Regions from separate parts of the Streptomyces sp. Je 1-369 genome, predicted to be linked through region 4. Evidence: riboswitches for the same ligand, from Rfam matches in the RefSeq annotation. Region 4 holds a riboswitch; each other region holds the start of a gene.
What was found. A riboswitch is a leader RNA that binds a small molecule or an ion and turns the genes downstream of it on or off. The one in region 4 is predicted to bind cobalamin.
Positions count from the first base shown of each region.

Region 1: another riboswitch for cobalamin. It lies ahead of NOO62_RS11745 (ABC transporter substrate-binding protein); the one in region 4 lies ahead of NOO62_RS36615 (CoA-acylating methylmalonate-semialdehyde dehydrogenase).
Region 2: another riboswitch for cobalamin. It lies ahead of cobN (cobaltochelatase subunit CobN); the one in region 4 lies ahead of NOO62_RS36615 (CoA-acylating methylmalonate-semialdehyde dehydrogenase).
Region 3: another riboswitch for cobalamin. It lies ahead of NOO62_RS02295 (energy-coupling factor ABC transporter permease); the one in region 4 lies ahead of NOO62_RS36615 (CoA-acylating methylmalonate-semialdehyde dehydrogenase).

Region 1 is NZ_CP101750.1:2,564,078-2,569,028, forward strand. It holds gene NOO62_RS11730 (metallophosphoesterase) at 1-284, opposite strand, end outside; gene NOO62_RS11735 (ABC transporter ATP-binding protein) at 361-1,173, opposite strand; gene NOO62_RS11740 (FecCD family ABC transporter permease) at 1,170-2,195, opposite strand; gene NOO62_RS11745 (ABC transporter substrate-binding protein) at 2,192-3,253, opposite strand; cobalamin riboswitch at 3,319-3,505, opposite strand; gene NOO62_RS11750 (VOC family protein) at 3,534-3,992, opposite strand; gene NOO62_RS11755 (helix-turn-helix domain-containing protein) at 3,997-4,857, opposite strand.
Region 2 is NZ_CP101750.1:6,713,477-6,718,427, forward strand. It holds gene cobN (cobaltochelatase subunit CobN) at 1-2,596, opposite strand, end outside; cobalamin riboswitch at 2,630-2,766, opposite strand; gene NOO62_RS30295 (cobalamin biosynthesis protein CobG) at 2,872-4,200, shown strand; gene NOO62_RS30300 (precorrin-8X methylmutase) at 4,197-4,838, shown strand; gene NOO62_RS30305 (precorrin-2 C(20)-methyltransferase) at 4,835-4,951, shown strand, end outside.
Region 3 is NZ_CP101750.1:498,597-503,547, reverse strand. It holds gene NOO62_RS02300 (DUF3048 domain-containing protein) at 1-931, opposite strand, end outside; cobalamin riboswitch at 1,199-1,383, shown strand; gene NOO62_RS02295 (energy-coupling factor ABC transporter permease) at 1,413-2,132, shown strand; gene NOO62_RS02290 (energy-coupling factor ABC transporter substrate-binding protein) at 2,132-2,551, shown strand; gene cbiQ (cobalt ECF transporter T component CbiQ) at 2,558-3,307, shown strand; gene NOO62_RS02280 (energy-coupling factor ABC transporter ATP-binding protein) at 3,304-4,203, shown strand; gene NOO62_RS02275 (dienelactone hydrolase family protein) at 4,225-4,951, opposite strand, start outside.
Region 4 is NZ_CP101750.1:8,286,465-8,291,415, forward strand. It holds gene NOO62_RS36595 (SDR family oxidoreductase) at 1-12, shown strand, start outside; gene pstS (phosphate ABC transporter substrate-binding protein PstS) at 150-1,313, shown strand; gene NOO62_RS36605 (RidA family protein) at 1,388-1,783, opposite strand; partial or broken gene NOO62_RS36610 (helix-turn-helix transcriptional regulator) at 1,881-2,770, shown strand; cobalamin riboswitch at 2,953-3,133, shown strand; gene NOO62_RS36615 (CoA-acylating methylmalonate-semialdehyde dehydrogenase) at 3,355-4,854, shown strand; gene NOO62_RS36620 (acyl-CoA dehydrogenase family protein) at 4,869-4,951, shown strand, end outside.

The sequences.
Region 1 (4,951 bases), 5.7 Mb from region 4:
GTGCTCGGGGGCTCGCCCAGCAGGTGTTCGCGGTACGCCGGGCGCGCGTCGTGGTTGCCGGGGCAGGTCAGGAGCGGGTGCCGGGTGGAGAGGAGCTTGCGGGCCGCCTCGTACTCGGACGGGGTCGCGTGGTCGGCGATGTCGCCGGTGGCTATGACGGCGTCCAGTTCGTACGGGAGGCTGTTCAGGTACTCCATGACCGCCCGGGTGCGGTCGACGCTGCGTCCGCCGTCCGCCGGGCCGGTGTCGATGTGGGTGTCGCTCAGGTGCGCGATCACGATCATGGCAGGAGCCCTCTTCTGTCTGTCGGTGCCTCGTACGCGGTCAGTCTCCGTTGTCGCGCTGACTTCGCGGAACCATTTACGGCCGCAGGAAGCGCACCGAGGGGCGGCCGCCCTCCGGGACGCCGCCCAGGCCCGCGTTCTCCTCCGGCGTCACCACCGCCCTCACCCCGTACACCTCCGCGATCAGCTTCTCCGTGATGACCTCCGCCGGTGTGCCCGACGCGTACGCCGTGCCCTCCTTGAGGATCAGCAGCTGGTCGCAGAACATCGACGCCAGGTTGAGGTCGTGCAGCGCGATCACGCTGGTGACGGGGAGTTCGGCGACCAGGGACAGCAGGTCCAGCTGGTGCTGGATGTCCAGGTGGTTGGTCGGCTCGTCGAGGAGGAGTTCGCGGGGCTCCTGGGCCAGGGCGCGGGCGATCTGGACGCGCTGGCGTTCGCCGCCGGAGAGCGTGTGCCAGGCCTGGGCGGCGCGTTCGGTGAGTCCGGTGCGGGCGAGGGCCTCGCGTACGGCCCGCTCGTCGTGGGGCGTGGGCGTCGACCAGGCGCGGCGGTGCGGGATGCGGCCGAGGCGTACGACGTCCCGTACGGTCAGTTCGACCTGCGTCGCCGCGTGCTGCTCCACCACGGCGATCCGCCGGGCCACCGCTCGGCGTCCCGTGTCCGACAGGGTGCGGCCGTCCAGGGTGACCACCCCGGACGCCGGGGCCAGGACGCCCGCGAGCAGGCGCAGGAGCGTGGACTTGCCCGATCCGTTGGGGCCGAGGAGCCCGACGGTGGCGCCGGTGGGTGGGGCGAGGCTGACGCCGTCGACGATGAGACGGCCGCCCGCCTCCCTGCTGACCCGGTCCGCTCGCAGGCCCGTGTCGACGGTGCTCGGAGAGGTCACGTCGTCCTCCTCGTCCTGTACAGCACCGCCACGAACGCCGGTACGCCGATGAGTGACGTCACCACGCCGACCGGGACCTCCTGCGGGTCGAGCGCCGTGCGGGCCAGCGTGTCCACCCAGACCAGGAAGACCGCTCCCGCGAGCGCCGTGACCGGGAGGAGCCTGGCGTGCCCGGAGCCGACGACCGCGCGGGCCGCGTGCGGCAGGACAAGGCCGACGAAGCCGATGGCGCCCGCCGAGCTGACCAGGGCCGCCGTGAGCAGCGCCGTCGTGCAGAGCAGGACGAGCCGGGTGCGGGCCACCCGGACGCCGAGCGCCGCCGCGGCCTCCGGGCCGAACGCGAAGGCGTCGAGCGTACGGGCGTGGCCGAGGCAGACGACCAGCGCGGCCACGAGCACCGCGCCGCACAGCCACACGTCGGTCCAGCCGACTCCGCTGAGCGAGCCGAGGAGCCAGAACAGCACGCCGCGTGTCGTCTCCGCGTCGCCCGCCGTGAGGACGACGAACGACGTGAGCGCGGAGAAGAGCTGCATGGCCGCGACGCCCGACAGCACGACACGGTCCGTGGTGTCGCCGAGGGTGTGGCTGAGGAGCAGGACGAGTGCGAAGGAGCAGAGCGCGCCCGCGAAGGCGCCCGCGGAGACGGACACCACTCCCCCGCCGACGCCGAGGACGACGACCGCGACCGCTCCCGTGGACGCCCCGGACGACACCCCGAGCACGAAGGGGTCGGCGAGCGGGTTGCGGAGCAGGGACTGCATGACCGCCCCGCAGACCGCGAGGCCCGCGCCGCAGACGGCGGCGAGCACGGTGCGCGGCATCCGCAGGTTCCAGACGATGCCGTCCCTGATCGGGGTGAGCGGGCTGTCGCCCCAGCCGAGGTGGGCCGCGACGGTCGACCACACGTCGGGCACGGAGATGTCCGCGGGGCCGATGGTGACGGCCACGGAGACGGAGAGGACGAGCGCGGCGACCCCGGCGAGCCACAGCAGCGCCTGCCGCACGCGGGCGACCTCCGTCACTTGACCAGCCCGAACTTCCGCAGACCCGCCGCTACTTGCTCGATGCCGTCGACCGTGCGGATCGTGGGGTTCATGGCCTGGCCGCTGAGCAGGACGTACCGCTTCTTCTTCACGGCCGTCAGGTTCTTGGTCGCCGGGTTGGTCTCCAGGAACTTGATCTTCGCCGCGGCGCTCTCCGCGGACTGCGACTTGCGGGTGAGGTCACCGATGACGAGGACGTCGGGGTCGCGGTCGGCGACGGTCTCCCAGTTGATCTGGGGCCATTCCTCGTGGGTGTCGTCGAAGACGTTCTTCGCGCCGAGTTCGCGGGTGATGATGCCGGGGGCGCCGCAGCAGCCCGCCAGGTACGGGGCGTCGGAGTTGGCGAACCAGTACAGGAGCGTGGCGTCGGAGGCGTCGATGTCCTCGGTCGCCTTCGTGACGCGGCTCTTGAGGTCGGCGACCAGCCGTTCGCCGCGCTTCTCGACGTGGAAGACCTTCGCCAGGTCGCGCACCTCGCCGTAGACGGTGTCCATGGTGAGGGTCTTGACGCGCTTGCCGTCGCCGCCGCCGTCGTTGTCCTTGCCCGCGCAGTCGCTGGGCGAGACATAGACCGGGACGTTGAGCTCGTCGAACTTCGCGCGGTCGGCGACGCCTCCCTTGCCGACCGTGTAGAGGAAGGACGCGCTGACGAAGTCCGGCTCCTTGGAGAGGACCTTCTCCAGCGACGGGTAGCGGTCGGCGAGCCGCTCGACCTTCGCGTTCTCCTTCTCCAGGTTCTTCGGTACCGGGTCGGTCCAGGTACCGGTGCCCACCATGCGGTCGGCGAGGCCGAGGGAGAGGAGGATCTCCGTGGAGCCCTGGTCGAGGGAGACGGCGCGCTGCGGCGGTGCCGGGACCTTCGCGTCCTTGCCGCAGGAGGTGACCGTGACCGGGAAGCCTTCGGCGCTCTTGTCCGCCTTGTCCGCCTTGTCAGCCTTGTCGGTGGACTCCCCGGTCTTCTCCGTGGAGCCGCCGCACGCGGTGAGCGCGAACAGGCAGGCGCAGAGGAGGGCGGATATACGGGCTGTCGAGGACACGTGATCCCTTGAGTGTCACGGCTCATACGCGGAGCCTGGCCTGCGTCGGACCCCCGCCGCCGGGTGGGCGGCCGGAGGGCGCCAGCAGGTCTTCGGACTCGGGGATCGGCCGGGCGGGGCGCCTTCCCGGGCGTCTCGCGACACCCAGTGGCCGTGGCCCCGCCCGTCCCCCTCACCGCTGCGCGTCAGTTCCGGATTCGCACCGGATTCCCTGGCCCAGGTGTGGGTTTGACTGGCTTGCGCAAGTTATCACGCGGCTTGATGGGCCCGGCCCGCCGCCTTACGGGCCGGGCGTGGACGTCGGCGCGGGCCGCGGCTCACCCCGGTACGTACCGAAGGACCAGCGGTTGCCCTCCGGGTCCTCGATGCCGAATTCGCGGCTTCCGTAGGGCTTGTCCTCGATCTCACCGGTGACCTTCACGCCGGCCTCCACGAGTCGTCGGTACAGGTCGTCCACGTGGTCGGTGACGACGTAGGCGCCCGCACCGCCGGGCCTGCCGCAGGTGGCCTCGTCGGCCGGGTCGTACGAGCCGAGCATGACGCCGCCGCCCTCGGGCCAGTCGAGCTGGGCGTGGGCGACGCGGCCCTCGTCCTCATAGACGGCGGTCCGCAGGAAGCCGACGGTGCCGACGAGGAAGTCGATCAGGGCGGGGGCGTCCTGCGCCCGGAGGCCCGGCCAGATCGCCGGGGCGGGCGTGCTGAGCTGCTGTTCTGTCGTGGTGTTCCGGTTGGTGTCCATGCCTCTACTCTTCGCTCCTGGCGTGCGCCCCGGCTTGGATATTCCGGCACTCTTCGGCCAGCCAGCGGGTGGGGGTCTCGCCGGTGTACTGCCGGAAGTCGCGTACGAGGTGGGAGTGGTCGTAGTACCCGGTGTCGGCCGCGACCCCGGCCAGGTCCGGCGGGGCGCCCGCCGCGACGGCGCGGGTCACGGTGGCCTTGGCGTGCTGGAAGCGCATCAGGCGGGCGGCCTGTTTGGGGGTGAGTCCCGTCTCGGCGCGGAACAGCGCGGTCATCCTGCGTTCGCTGAGCGCGACGTGCCGGGAGAGGCCGCCGAGGGTGCCCGCGCCCCGGTGCCTGGCCAGCCACGCCCATGCCTCCGCGACCTCGGGGCGGACGGATCCGGCGGCGCGGTCCGTAGCCGCGCGCCGCCTCAGATAGGCCGACAGGAGGGCGAAGCGGTCCTCCCAGCGGTCCAGCTCGCACAGCCGCTCGCGGATCTCCGCGGCCGGGTCGCCGAGCACGTCCGTGCCGCCGACGACGAGCTGCCCGGTGAGCCCGGCGGCGGGCAGGCCGAGGAGGGCGCGGGCCGCGAGGGGATGCACGGCGAGCTGGATGCCCGCCTCGTGCTCGGGCTGGACGACGTACGCGGGGCTCTGGTGCAGGCCGCCCACGATGATGTCGGTGCGCGTCGCGTCCGGTCCCGTCGCCCGGTCCGGGGTGCTGCCGGTGGCGATGGTCCCGTCCAGGGAGAAGATCACCGTCAGATACGGCGAAGGGAGCCCCCGGTGCAGCCCTGGCCGCTGCCCCGCGGTGCGGTAGCCGACCGCGGAGACGACCATGCCGTCGAGCCGTGGAGCGGCGCGGACGAACTCACGGGAGTCCATGGGCCCAGTATGCGCGGAACCCCTCCATTACCCCTGTTCACCCGCCCCATGCCACCGCGCCACGGTGACTTCGATCATGGGAAATGTGGGTGCC
Region 2 (4,951 bases), 1.6 Mb from region 4:
GCATCGCGCTCGTGCCCCACAGGGACAGGCCCACGGAGGTCGGGTACGTGCCGTCGTTGTCCTGCGTGTACCGCTCCACGAGAGAGTCGGCGAGCGCCTGGCCCGTCTCCCACGCCAGGCGGGAGGGGACGGCCTTCGGGTCGACCGAGTAGAAGTTGCGGCCGGTCGGCAGGACGTTGACCAGGCCGCGCAGCGGCGATCCGGACGGGCCCGCGGGGACGAAGCCGCCGTTCAGGGCGTGCACGGCGTGGTCGAGCTCGGCGGTGGTCGCCGCGAGGCGCGGCACGACCTCGCGGGCCGCGAACTCCAGGATCGCGGCGACCTGCTCGCCGTGGTCCGCGGCCACGGAGGCCACGGCCGCCGGGTCCCAGTCCGCGTCGTCCATCGCCTGGACCAGCGCGCGCGCCGTGGCCTCGGCCTCGTCGGCCGTCACACGCGTCGCTGCCGACTCGTCGAGGCCGAGGGCCTCCCGCAGACCCGGCAGCGCGGTCGTGCCGCCCCAGATCTGGCGGGCGCGCAGCACCGCGAGGACGAGGTTGACGCGGTCGGCGCCGGCCGGCGGGTTGCCGAGGACGTGCAGACCGTCGCGGATCTGCATGTCCTTGATCTCGCAGAGCCAGCCGTCGACGTGGAGCAGGAAGTCGTCGAAGCCGTCGTCGTCCGGGCGCTGTTCGAGGCCCAGGTCGTGGTCGAGCTTCGCAGCCTGGATGAGCGTCCAGATCTGCGCGCGGATCGCCGGGAGCTTCGCCGGGTCCATGGAGCTGATCTGCGCGTACTCGTCGAGGAGCTGCTCCAGGCGCGCGATGTCGCCGTAGGAGTCGGCGCGCGCCATCGGCGGCACCAGGTGGTCGATGAGCGTGGCGTGGACGCGGCGCTTGGCCTGCGTGCCCTCGCCCGGGTCGTTGACCAGGAAGGGGTAGACCAGCGGCAGGTCCCCGAGCGCGGCGTCGGGACCGCAGGCCGCCGAGAGGCCCGCGTTCTTGCCGGGCAGCCACTCCAGGTTGCCGTGCTTGCCGAGGTGGATCATCGCGTCCGCGCCGAAGCCGTTGTCGGCGGCGGGCGCCGCGATCCACCGGTACGCCGCCAAGTAGTGGTGCGACGGCGGCAGATCGGGGTCGTGGTAGATCGCGATGGGGTTCTCGCCGAAGCCGCGCGGCGGCTGGATGAGGATGAGCAGGTTCTCGCGGCGCAGCGCCGCGAGGACGATGTCGCCCTCCGGGTCGCCGCCCTGGCCCACGCGGGACCGGTCGAGGAACATCTCGCCGGGCGGCGGGCCCCAGTGCTGCTCGACGGAGTCGCGCAGCTCCTGCGGCAGCGTCGCGTACCACCGTTTGTAGTCGGCGGCGGGGATGCGCACCGGGTTGGCGGCGAGCTGCTCCTCGGTGAGCCAGTCCTGGTCGTGGCCGCCCGCGTCGATGAGCGCGCGGATCAGCTCGTCGCCGTCGCCGGAGACCAGACCGGGGATGTCGGCCTCGGGGCCGAAGTCGTACCCCTCGGCGCGGAGTCGGCGCAGCAGCTCGACGGCGGACGCCGGGGTGTCAAGGCCGACCGCGTTGCCGATGCGGGAGTGCTTCGTCGGGTACGCGGAAAGCACCAGGGCGAGGCGCTTGTCGGCGGCCGGGATGTGCTTGAGGCGTGCGTGGCGTACGGCGATACCGGCGACGCGGGCCGCGCGCTCGGCGTCGGCGACGTACGCGGGAAGGCCGTCCTCGTCGATCTCCTTGAAGGAGAAGGGGACGGTGATGAGGCGGCCGTCGAACTCCGGCACCGCGATCTGGCTCGCGGCGTCGAGCGGCGAGACGCCCTCGTCGTTCTCCTCCCAGGCCGAGCGCGACCCGGTCAGGCAGAGCGCCTGGAGGATCGGCACGTCGAGGCCGGTCAGCGCGCCCGCGTCCCACGACTCGTCGTCACCGCCCGCGGAGGCCTCGGCGGGCTTGGTGCCGCCGGCCGCGAGGACGGTGGTCACGATGGCGTCGGCGGCGCGCAGCTCCTCGATGAGCTCGGGCTCGGGGGCGCGCAGCGACGCCACGTACAGCGGCAGCGCCCGGGCGCCCGCGTCCTCGATCGCGCCGCACAGCGCGTCCACGAACGCGGTGTTGCCGCTCATGTGGTGGGCGCGGTAGTAGAGCACCGCGACGGTCGGACCCTCGACGCCGACGCGGGCGGTGCGCTCCAGCGGGCCCCACGACGGGGCGGGGGCCGGCGGCTCGAAGCCGTGGCCGGTGAGCAGCACGGTGTCGGAGAGGAAGCGGGCCAGCTGCTCCAGGTTCGCGGGACCGCCGTGCGCCAGGTAGGCGTGCGACTCCGCGGCGATGCCGACGGGCACGGTCGAGGAGGCCATGAGCTGGGCGTCGGGTGCCTGTTCGCCGGTGAGCACGACCACGGGGAGGCCGGTGGCGATGAGCTGGTCAAGGCCGTCCTGCCAGGCGCGGACGCCGCCGAGGAGGCGTACGACGACGAGGTCGATGCCGTCGAGCAGCGCGGGGAGCTCCCCGAGGTCGAGGCGGGACGGGTTGGCGAACCGGTAGTCGACCGGGCCTCCCGCCGCGCGGGCGCTGAGCAGGTCGGTGTCGGAGGTCGACAACAGCAGAAGCATGCGGGCGCAGGCCTTCCTCGGGGTGTCCGCGCCCCGGGTGGTCGTATGGACGGCAGGAGTTCCTGGCTCGCCCCACGGGTGGGGCTCACAGTGGCGGGACCGCGCCGGATTCACACCGGGCTTCCTCCCTCGGGTCCTGGTGGACCCACGCCGTCGCTGGCGTCGACGGACTTCGTAGCCCGCCGCCTGCATAGTAAGTCCTGCCCGCGCTCCGCGGTGCGGCCACCTGCCAGGACGGTCCGGCTCGGGAGGCGACCGGCCGGATCCGCGTGGGTATGCTCGCCGCCATGCCGCCCACCCCAGCACCCTCCTCAGACCAGGGCGAATCCCCCATACGTGACCGGGGCGACGCCTGCCCCGGAGCTCTGCGCCTGCACCGCGCCGACGACGGCCTCCTGGCTCGACTCCGGCTGCCCGGCGGGCTTCTGACGGGGCGTCAGGTGGCGGTTCTGGGGGCCGCCGCGGAGCGTTTGGCCGACGGGAATCTCAGCATCACCTCACGCGGCAACGTCGAGCTGCGCGGCCTCGGCGACGCGTGCGGCGGCGAACTCTCCGCGCTGCTCGCGGACGCGGGCCTGCTCCCCTCCGAACGGCACGAACGCGTCCGGAACGTGCTGGCGTCCCCCCTCGCGGGAACCGACGGATTCGGCCGCGCCGACGTCCAGTTGTGGGCCCGCGAGCTGGACGGACTCCTCTGCGCGGAGCAGTGGACGACGGCCCTCTCCGGCCGTTTCCTCTTCGTCCTCGACGACGGTCGGGGGGACGTGGCCGGACTCGGCGGCGATGTGACCTTGATCGCAGAATCGGGCGGGACGGTGGTGGTCGGAGTGGGGGACCTCGCCTTCCGGGTCGCCGGAGCCGACGCCCCGCGTGCGGCGCTCGCCGGGGCGGGAGCGTTTCTCGCCGCGGCGGCCGATGCGGGGAACGGGGCTTGGCGGGTGGGGGAGCTGCCCGTCGGCCGGGCCATCGACCTGGCTGGGGCACTGGAGGGGGCGGGGATCGGGGCGGTGCGGGTCGGGCCGGGGGCTGTGGGCTCGGGTGGTTCGGCGGGGCCGGGGGCTGTGGGCTCGGGTGGTTCGGCGGGCCCGGGTGGTCCGCCGCCGCCCGGTGTCATCGGGCGTGCCGTCTCCGTGCACGCCCCGCTCGGGCGCGTCAGCGTCGGGCAGTGGCGGGCCCTGCTGCCGCTGCCCGCGGACGAGCTCCGCGTCACCCCGTGGCGCGGCTTCGTGCTTCCCGGCTTTGCTGACGAGGGGAGCGCCCGGAAGCGGCTGGGCTCGCTGACCGAGGCCGGGTACCTCACCGACCCCGGCTCGCCCTGGCTCGGCGTCGGCGCCTGCACCGGCCGCCCCGGGTGCGCCAAGTCCCTCGCCGACGTCCGTGCGGACGCGGTGCCGGGCCACGGGTCCCTGCCCGTCCACTGGTCCGGCTGCGCACGGCGGTGCGGGCACCCGCACGGCGACTGGGTCGACGTCCTCGCCACCGGGGACGGCGACTACGAAGTGACGCTGCACACCGGAGGCTCCACCGTCCCCGTCACGGGCGGAACCCTGACCGAAGCGGTCACCACCGCACGTACCACCACGAAACCAACGGCCACGAGATGAGCGAGAGCACAGTGTTCGACTACGAGAAGGACGGCGCGGCGATCTACCGCGAGTCCTTTGCCACCATCCGCGCGGAGGCGGACCTCCAAGGCCTGCCCGCCGACGTCAGCCAGGTCGCGGTCCGGATGATCCACGCCTGCGGAATGGTCGACCTCGTGCGCGACCTCTCGTACAGCCCGCGCGTGATCGCCGACGCCCGCAAGGCGCTGCGCGACGGCGCGCCGATCCTCTGCGACGCGAACATGGTCGCGAGCGGCGTCACGCGCAAGCGGCTGCCCGCCGACAACGACGTGGTCTGCACCCTCGCCGACCCGTCCGTGCCGGACCTCGCCGCGCGGCTCGGCACCACCCGCAGTGCCGCCGCGCTCGAACTCTGGCGCGACCGCCTCGAAGGCGCCGTCGTCGCCATCGGCAACGCGCCCACCGCCCTCTTCCGCCTCCTGGAGATGATCGAGGAGGGCGCGCCCCGACCGGCCGCGATCCTCGGCATCCCGGTCGGCTTCGTCGGCGCGGCCGAGTCGAAGGACGCGCTCGCCGCGCACACCTCCGGCGTGGAGTACCTGGTCGTACGGGGACGTCGCGGTGGCAGCGCGATGGCCGCGGCGGCGATCAACGCGATTGCGAGCGAAGCGGAATGAGCGGCGTGCCCATCTCCACCGACCTGCCCGTGCCCACCGAACAGAGTTCGAAGGGGCAGCTCTACGGCGTCGGGCTGGGCCCCGGCGATCCGTCGCTGATGACCGTGCGCGCC
Region 3 (4,951 bases), 7.8 Mb from region 4:
GCCGGGTGAACGTGGTGCCGCCGTCGGCCGTGGGACGCTGCCAGCGCGTCGCGTACCGCTTGCCGTCGCGCAGCACCGTCGCCCTGCCGCGGCCGACCGTCTCGATGTACGGCGTCGCCGCGCCGTTGACGTCCTTGAAGCGCGACGGACGCATGTTCACGTACTGGATCACGATGGTGCGGGCGCCGAGCTGCCGCCCCGACGTGCCGCGGGCCGGGGCGCCGTCGAAGGACGCGAGCCAGCGGCCCTGCCGCCGCGACCAGCGGAAGGTGTGGCTCGCGGCGGCGTACCTGACGGTCCGCGCGGCGGTGCGCGCGCCGCCCGCCGGAGCCGGGCCGAAGCGGAAGCCGACGTCGGCCGGGCGGTCGGCCCGCGGAGCCGAACGCAGCAGGGCCTCGGGGTGGACGAAGAGGTTGTGCGGGGCGGGCCGCCCGCCGTGCCGGAAGTACGCGCCGGGCACCCGGCCCTGCGAGCGTGCGTGCAGCGGCGAGTTCCGCAGCACCTTCTGCAGGGCGCTGCGCACCCCGGAGTACGCGAGGGCAGGACGCCCGAACTGGCGCAGGAGCTCGATGTCCGACTCGCGGGCACTGCGCACCGGTCCGACGGCCTTCGGAAGTTTGCTGGAGTACACGCCCATCAGGCGGCTCATGCCGCCCTCGACCTTCTCCACGTAGACGAGGTCCGCCCGGTCGAGACCGGTGTGTGGCCGGGCGTGGCGCGCGTTGTCGAACTTCACGGCGAGCACCGGGTTCTGCGGTGCCGACTGCCCGGTGAAGGGCGAGGTGGTCCGAGGGGCCGGGGTGTCCTCGGGGGAGTGGGCGCTCGCGTACGAGGGGGCTCCCACGGTGAGCGAGGCCGTGGCGGCCAGCGCGAGCACTGTCGCGCCGATGCGAGTGCGACGGTCGGCCCGGACTCTCGATGCTGCCTTCAAGGCGTCTCCATTCGTGGCGGGGCGGCAGCCGCACACGTACCTCCCGCGCCGGTACGCCCAATCACGCCTGGGCCATCCACCGACACCCCGTCACTCTTTCCGGGGGCCGAACCGCGTGGCGCCGCACCGAATGGCGCCCCGGACGCGTACACCGGCACTTCCTCCGGCCCGTCACAGCCGCTGAACAGGGGCGTACGCGGTGGTATGCGCGCTCGCGCGTGCCACCGCCGCGACCCGCCCGCAAGTTGTCAGCACGTCTGATGCGCACTAATGTCACCACGCCTTGGTGAACGGGAAATCCGGTGTGATGCCGGTGCGGCCCTCGCCACTGTGATCGGGAAGTCCGGCTCCAGCCCTCGCGGCAGCCACTGGGTACGCACGTACCCGGGAAGGCGGAGTCCGGTCGGTACGACCCGTCAGCCAGGAGACCGGCCAAGGCGCGTTGTCCATCCACGAGGTGCTGGAGAGGGTCTGCCGAGCCATGCACATAGCCGAGGGTTTCCTCCCACCGGCGCACGCGATCGCCTGGGGCGTAGCGTCCGCGCCGTTCGTCGTCCACGGAGTCCGCTCCCTGACCCGTGAAGTCAAGGAACACCCGGAGAGCACGCTGCTCCTCGGCGCCTCCGGGGCCTTCACCTTTGTCCTTTCCGCCCTGAAGATCCCCTCCGTGACGGGCAGTTGCTCGCACCCGACGGGGACCGGGCTCGGGGCGATCCTGTTCCGCCCGCCGATCATGACGGTGCTCGGAACCATCACCCTGCTCTTCCAGGCGCTGCTGCTCGCCCACGGCGGGCTCACCACCCTGGGCGCCAACGTCTTCTCCATGGCGATCGTCGGGCCCTGGGCGGGCTACGCCGTCTACCGGCTCCTGAAGCGGTACGACGTGCCGCTCATGGTCGCCGTGTTCTTCGGCGCGTTCGTCGCCGACCTGTCCACGTACTGCGTCACCAGCGTCCAGCTGGCCCTGGCGTTCCCCGACCCCAGCAGCGGCTTCCTGGGCGCCCTGGGCAAGTTCGGCGGCATCTTCGCCGTCACGCAGATCCCGCTCGCGGTCAGCGAGGGCCTGCTCACCGTCCTGGTGATGCGGCTGCTCGTGCAGTCGAGCAAGGGCGAACTCACCCGCCTCGGCGTGCTCTTGCAGCGCAAGCAGCCGACCGAGACGACCAAGTCGACCGAGACGCAGACGGGGGCCAGCGCCTGATGAGCCGTAACGCGAAGATCAACACCCTGCTGCTCCTCATCGTGGCCGCACTCGCCGTGCTGCCCATCGCGCTCGGGCTCGGCGACGACGAGGAGGAGCCGTTCGCCGGGGCCGACGCCCAGGCCGAGACGGCGATCACCGAGATCGAGCCGGACTACGAGCCGTGGTTCTCGCCGCTGTACGAGCCCCCGTCCGGCGAGGTCGAGTCGGCGCTCTTCGCCCTCCAGGCGGCCCTCGGCGCGGGAGTCCTCGCCTACTACTTCGGGCTCCGCAAGGGCCGCAAGCAGGGCGCGGAGCTGGGCATTGAGCAGGGCGCGGAGCAGGCACGCGCGGAGCAGGCGCGCACGGAGCGCCGGGCCGAGCCCGCCGGGGATCCGGCCGACGCGGACAGAAGCCGGGCCGAGACCGAGCAGGTCTGATCCGGCGTGCTGCCCATCGACGCGGCGGCGCACAGCAGTCGCTGGCGCCGCCGGCACCCCGTGGACAAGGCCGTGCTCGGACTCGGCCTCACCGTCCTCGCCATCTCGCTGCCGCCCTGGCCGGGCGCCGCCCTGGTCCTGGCCGCCGCGCTCGTCCTGCTGCTCGGCCCCGCGGGTGTGCCGCCCCGCAAACTGTGGCGCGCCTACCGCGTGCCACTCGGCTTCTGCGTCACCGGCGCCCTCACCCTGCTCGTCCAAGTGGGCGGCCCCGACGGGTTCGTGACGTTCGCGGAGGGCGGTCCGGCGCGCGCCGGCGGACTGCTCCTGCGGACCTCAGCCGCCTCGCTCGGCGTGCTGCTCTTCGCCTTCACCACCCCGATGTCGGACCTGCTCCCGCGCCTGGTGAAGGCGGGCGTGCCCGCGCCGGTCGTGGACGTGGCACTCGTCACGTACCGGATGAGCTTCCTGCTCCTGGACTCCATGAGCCGCATCCGGCAGGCGCAGGCCGCGCGCCTCGGCCACACCACCCGCGCCGCCACCTGGCGCTCCCTCGCCGGTCTCGGCGCCACCGCGTTCGTACGCGCCTTCGACCGGGCGAGCCGCTTGCAAGCAGGCCTCGCCGGGCGCGGCTACGACGGCACCCTGCGCGTACTCGTGCCCGAGGCCCGCGTCTCGCGCCCCTTCATCGCCGCGGGCGCGGCACTTCTCGTGGGCCTGGTGGCCCTCACCCTCGTACTGGAAAGGTTCCTCCCATGAGCGAGCCGAGGGCTCTTCGCGAGCCGGACGCTCCCGCAGGACCGCACGCGTCCGTGGTCGCCCTCCACGCGGCGGCGTACGCGTACGAGGACGGGCCCACCGTCCTCAGCGGCCTGGACTTCGACGTCGTCGACGGGCGCGCGCTCGCCCTGCTCGGGCGCAACGGCAGCGGCAAGACCACCCTCATGCGCCTGCTCAGCGGCGGACTGCGCCCCGCCGAGGGGAGCCTGACCCTCGCGGGGACCCCGGTCACGTACGACCGCAAGGGCCTGACCCGGCTGCGCACCACCGTGCAGCTGGTCGTCCAGGACCCCGACGACCAGCTGTTCGCCGCATCGGTCGAGCAGGACGTGTCGTTCGGCCCGCTCAACCTCGGCCTGCCCGACCCGGAAGTCCGGGCACGGGTGGCCGAGGCGCTCGCCGCCCTCGACATCACCCCGCTCGCCGACCGGCCCACCCACCTGCTCTCCTACGGGCAGCGGAAGCGGACCGCGATCGCCGGAGCCGTCGCGATGCGCCCCCGCGTCCTCATCCTCGACGAGCCGACCGCCGGACTCGACCCCGACGGCCAGGAGCGCCTCCTCGACACCCTGCAAGGACTGCTGGACGCGGGCACGACCGTCGTCATGGCGACCCACGACGTGGACCTGGCCCTGCGCTGGGCCGACGACGCGGCGCTGCTCACTCCCTCCGGCGTACGGACAGGACCGGCGGCGGAGATGCTGGGGCGCCGCGACCTCCTCGCGCAGGCCGGGCTGCACCTGCCGTGGGGCATCGCGGTCGGCGAACTGCTGCGCGCCCACGGCCTGCCGACCGGCATGGGCGAAGGGCCGCGGACGGCCGAGGAGTTGGCGGCGCTGGTGGCGAGACCGGCGACCGCGGCGGACGAGGTCTGATGTCCCCCTGGCGGGTGGGGCTCAGACCTTCCTGAGAGTGCGGTCGAGCAGCGGCAGCAACCGTTCCCAGTGGCGTCGCAGACCCGCGGCGTCGAAGGCGTCCGTGTCGGCCATCGTGAAGCCGTGGGCGGTGCCCGCGTAGGTCTCGATGGTGTGGGTGACACCGGCCGCGTCGAAGGCCTTGCCGAGCTCGTCGATCGCCTCGGGCGTCAGGTCTCCTTCGGCGAGGCCGAGGTGGACCTCGGCGGTGAGGTCGTGGACGAGGCGGTGCGGGCTGTCCGGCGCGTCGGTGACCAGGAAGCCGGGGTGGAATCCGGCGACGGCGGCGACCAGGTCGGGGTGGGCGGTGGCGGTGCGCATCGCCAGGGAGGCGCCCAGGCAGTAGCCGACGGCGGCGACCGGTCCCGCGCCGACCTCGGGCCGCCCGGTGAGGAACGTGAGGTAGGCCTCCGCGTCGCGCAGGATCCGCTCGGTGGTGTGCGCCTTGACCAGGGGCATCGCCTCGGCGAAGACCGCGGGCCGCTCCTCCTCCCCGATGTGCTCGGGGAGTTCGAGCACCGGCGCGGGGCCGTGCCGGTAGTAGAGGTTGGGGACGAGCACGTGGTACCCGTGTCCGGCGAGCTCGACGGCCTTCTTCTCCAGCTCCGGCCGCAGACCGAACGCGTCCGGGTACATGAGCACGCCGGGATGCCGTTCGCCGCCCTCGGGAAAGGCGACGAAGGCGTCGGCCGGGCCGTCCGCGGTGGGT
Region 4 (4,951 bases):
GGCCCGCTGTAACGCTCCGCCTACCGCATGTCCTCCGTACCGCAGGACGTCGCCCGATGTTCGCCCCCGCGTCACCCGCCCGATCCGCGAGTGGGCGAACATCTGGGGTCAGGTCGAGATCCATTTCGCGGTACCCCGAGGGGACAACGTTGCAACGCCCACGTCCAGGACGTACGTACCACCGAGGAGGGGGAGCGCGTGTCGCGGTCTCCCTCACGGCTCTGCTGTCGCTGTTACTGACGGGCTGCGGTGTCGCGGGCCTCGGGGGCGACGGTGACGACGGGGGCGGGGACGAGGGGGCGGCCGCGGGTGCCGCCGCCATCGCCGGGATCGACTGTGCCGACGCGGGCAAGGTCCAGGGGACCGGGTCGAGCGCTCAGCAGAACGCGATGAAGTACTGGATCAAGCACTACCAGCGCGCGTGCCCGAAGGTGCGGATCGCCTACAACCCGATCGGGTCCGGCGCGGGCGGCGCGCAGTTCCTGCGGGGGGCGACCGCGTTCGGCGGCTCCGACAGCGCGCTCAAGCCGGACGAGATCGAGCGCTCGAAGGACGTCTGCCGGGGCGGGCGGGCCATCGACCTGCCCATGGTCGGCGGCCCCATCGCGATCGGCTACGACGTGCCGGGCGCCGACGACCTGGTGCTCGACGCGCCCACCCTCGCCAAGATCTTCGACCGGAGGATCACCGAGTGGGACGACCCGGAGATCCGGCGGCTCAACCCGGGCGCCGAGCTGCCGGCGATGCCCATCCGTCCCGTGCACCGGTCGGACGACTCCGGCACGACCCAGAACTTCCAGGCCTACCTCGCGGGCGCGGCCCCCGCGGCCTGGCCCCACCCGGTGGCCAAGTCCTGGCAGGGGAGGGGCGGCGCGTCCGCGAGCGGGTCGAGCGGCGTCGCCTCGGAGGTGACCTCCGGCGTCGGAGCGATCGGATACTTCGAGCTGTCCTTCGCGCGGGCCCGTCAGATCAAGACGGTGAACATCGACACGGGCGCGCCGACCCCGGTCGCACCGACTCCCGCGACGGCGTCGGCGGGCATCGCGGCCGCTCAGGTCGCCGGCCAGGGCAAGGACATGAAACTGAAGTTCCGCTACGGCGTCTCGACGCCAGGCGCGTACCCGATCGTCCAGGTCACCTACGAGATCGTCTGCGACAAGGGCAACCCCCAGGCGACCCTGCCCGCGCTCAAGTCGTTCCTGACCTACACCGCGAGCAAGGCAGGACAGAAGGACCTGTCCCGCCTGAACTACGCCCCCCTGCCGGAGACGGTCGCCGGACAGGTACGCGACGTGGTGGACACACTCTCCTGACGCGGGCGTCGACTTCGGCCCTGAAGGTGGCGTCGGCGGGCAGTCGAGCGCGCCCGCCTCGTCCACGGCCGCACCTACGCCACCGCGGTCCCCTCCAACTCGACCAGCTGGCCGGGGACCGCCAGGCGCGTCACCCCGAGCATCGTGGTGGTCGGTGCGACGTCGGCGGCGGCCAACCGGCCTGCCAGGACGCCGTAGTGCTGGAAGAGCAGGTCGACGTCGGTCGTGTAGACGTTGAGGCGGACGAGGTTCGCGAGGGACATGCCGGACTCGGTGAGCACCGCCTTCACGTTGTCGACGCTCAGCGCCAGTTGCGCGGCCATGTCACCGTCGTGTTCGGGCTTGCCTGCGCCGCTCATCGCGGTCTGACCCGAGATGTACAAGGTGCGTGCGTGCCCGGAGACGAGCTCGCCCTGGTTGAAGCCCATCTCCGTCGACCAGGTCACCGGGTTGACTGCGTTTCGTTCCATGATCTCGCTCGCTCCATTCGGTCTGCTTCGCATCGCTTGCAGGAGCCTCGCAGCAATACATGACATCCCTCGTCATGTATTTCGCCAGGGTTTTCGTATGCGCGCCGACCGACTGGTTTTCCTGGTGCTCCTCCTGCGTCGGCGCGGCCGGATGACGGCGGACGCGCTCGCCGGTGAGCTGGAGGTGTCCACCCGCACAGTGCTGCGCGACATGGAAGCGCTCTCCGTGGCCGGTGTCCCCGTCTACGCCGAGCGCGGCCGAAACGGCGGGTTCGCGCTGCTGCCGGACTTCCGGACGGCACTCACCGGACTGAACCACGACGAGGCGCTCGCCCTTCTGGTCGCCGGATCACGGCGCGGCGCGCAGCTGTTCGGCCTCGGCTCGGCGCTCGCCTCGGCCATGCTGAAGGTGTTCGACGCGCTGCCCGAGAGCCTCAAGGGCTCCGCGGCGGGCGCGGCCCAACGCTTGCTCATCGACCCGGAGACGGACCTCCTCGCGCGCCGCGTCGACAGCGAAGACCTGCCCGAGGCGATCGTGGCCGAGGTCCGGCGCGCGGTGTTCGCCGGGCACAGGCCGCGCATCCACTACACGGCTGTGGGCCAGGCTCCGAAGTGGCACTCGACGAACCCGCGCGGCGACCGGAAGCGGTCGACCTGGACCGCGCCTGGCAGGAACGCAACACGCGGTTCCGCGACGGCGGCGACGACCGGGTCACCGTGCGGGTAAGGGTGGCCCCGGAACGTCGCAAAGACCTCGTGGCCACGGCGCTGGCAGTGTGCGACGAGGACGGAGAGGACGAGGGGCGGCTGTGGTTGGGCCTCGTCTTTCAGAATGCCCGGCACGCCGAGTGGGCCCTGTGGCAGCTCACCACGCATGCCGAGGTCCTGGCCCCGGAGTGGTTGCGCACGTCGCTGCACGACCGTGCCGCCGCGATCGCCGCGCTCTACGCGCCGCCGCCTCGCCGAGAAGACCGCTCAGGGCGGTGAGTATCCGGTCCTGCACGTGGGCAGCAGAGGGTCCGCGTGCCAGCCCGACGGGGAGGAGCCTCATCAAGTTGAAGGACGGTCAGTAACCGACGATCGACCGTTGCGGCGGCGCCCCTTCGTCCCGTCGTCCTGCCGCCCCCGCCGAAAGTGGGGGTGGACTTACTAGGACGTCCAACTATATGTTCGTGACCAGAGCCCGCGGTGCAGGGAAGCCGGTGTGAATCCGGCGCGGTCCCGCCACTGTGACCGGGAAGTGCGTTCTCGCCGAGCGATACGCCACTGACGGAGAAGTTCCGTCGGGAAGGCGGGAGAACGCGCGCTGATCCGGGAGTCAGGATACCGGCCGCGGGGTGTTCCGTGTTGTCCACGAGGATGGAGCAGACACGCATGGCACCGGTCCGTACCCACGACCCAGGTGAACCGGCGAAGCGAGCGACGACCCCGGCCCCGGCCCCGGTCCGCGCTCGACTCCACGACGGCTTCTAGCCTTCGCGTCCCACGACAGAACCGCCCGCCCGCCTCACCCGGTGGCGCCGTCGGCCTGTCGTGCCATCCCCGGACTCACCTGACGAGAGCAGGCTCTCATGGTCCGTGAACTGACACACTTCATCGGCGGCAAGCGCGTACCCGGCACGTCCGGGCTCTTCGCCGACGTGTACGACCCCAACTCCGGTGCCGTACAGGCACACGTGCCGCTGGCCGGACGCGAAGAGACCACCGCGGCGATCGCCGACGCCCACGCCGCCCAGCGCGCATGGGGCGAGTGGAATCCGCAGCGGCGCGCCCGCGTGCTGCTGCGGTTCCTGCAACTCGTCGAAGGAGAGCGGGAATCACTCGCACAGCTGCTCTCCGGCGAACACGGGAAGACCGTCGCCGACGCCCACGGCGACCTGCAACGCGGCCTTGAGGTCGTTGAGTTCGCGGCCGGGATCCCGCACCTGCAGAAGGGGGAGTTCACCGACAACGCCGGCTCCGGCATCGACGTGCACTCCCTGCGCGTACCCCTCGGCGTCACCGCGGGCATCACCCCGTTCAACTTCCCCGCGATGATCCCGCTGTGGAAGGCGGCCCCCGCACTGGCCTGCGGAAACTCCTTCATCCTCAAGCCGTCCGAACGGGCACCCTCCGTGCCGCTCCGGCTCGCCGAACTGTTCCTGGAGGCGGGCCTGCCGCCCGGCGTCCTGAACGTCGTCAACGGCGGCAAGGACGCCGTGGACATCCTCCTGGAAGACTCACGCGTGCAAGCGCTCGGCTTCGTCGGCTCCACTCCTGTCGCCGCGCACATCTACGCCACCGCCGCCGCGCACGGCAAACGCGCCCAGTGCTTCGGCGGCGCCAAGAACCACATGATCGTGATGCCGGACGCCGACCTCGACCAGGCCGTGGACGCCCTCATCGGCGCCGGGTACGGCTCGGCGGGGGAGCGCTGCATGGCCATCGCGGTCGCCGTCCCCGTCGGCGAGGAGACCGCCGACGCGCTCGTCAACCGGCTCAAGGAACGCGTCGCCGAGCTGCGCATCGGGCGTTCCGACGACCCGGAGGCCGACTTCGGGCCGCTGGTCAGCCGCGACGCGCTCGACCGGGTTCGCCGCTACGTGGACATCGGCGTCAACGAAGGCGCCGAACTCGTCGTGGACGGGCGCGACTTCACCCTCCCCGGGCACGAGAACGGCTTCTTCGCCGGAGCCACCCTCTTCGACCGCGTCTCACCGCGCATGCGGATCTACCGCGAGGAGATCTTCGGCCCGGTGCTGTGCGTGACCCGCGCCGCGGACTACGAGGCGGCCCTGCGCCTGCCCAGCGAACACCCCTACGGCAACGGCGTCGCCATCTTCACCAGGGACGGCGACACCGCCCGCGACTTCACGCGCCGCGTCGGCGCCGGCATGGTCGGCGTCAACGTGCCGATCCCCGTCCCGGTGGCGTACCACACGTTCGGCGGCTGGAAGCGGTCCGGCTTCGGCGACCTCAACCAGCACGGCCCCGACGCCGTCCGCTTCTACACCCGCACCAAGACCGTCACCTCGCGCTGGCCCTCCGGAGCCAGGGAAGGCGCGAGCTTCACCATCCCGACGATGGGATGACGGCGATGACCAGCATGGCCACAGCCCTCACCAAGGACCAGCTCGCCCTGGCCGAGGTCACGCTCGACTTCGCCGACGAGCACCTCGCCCCGCACGC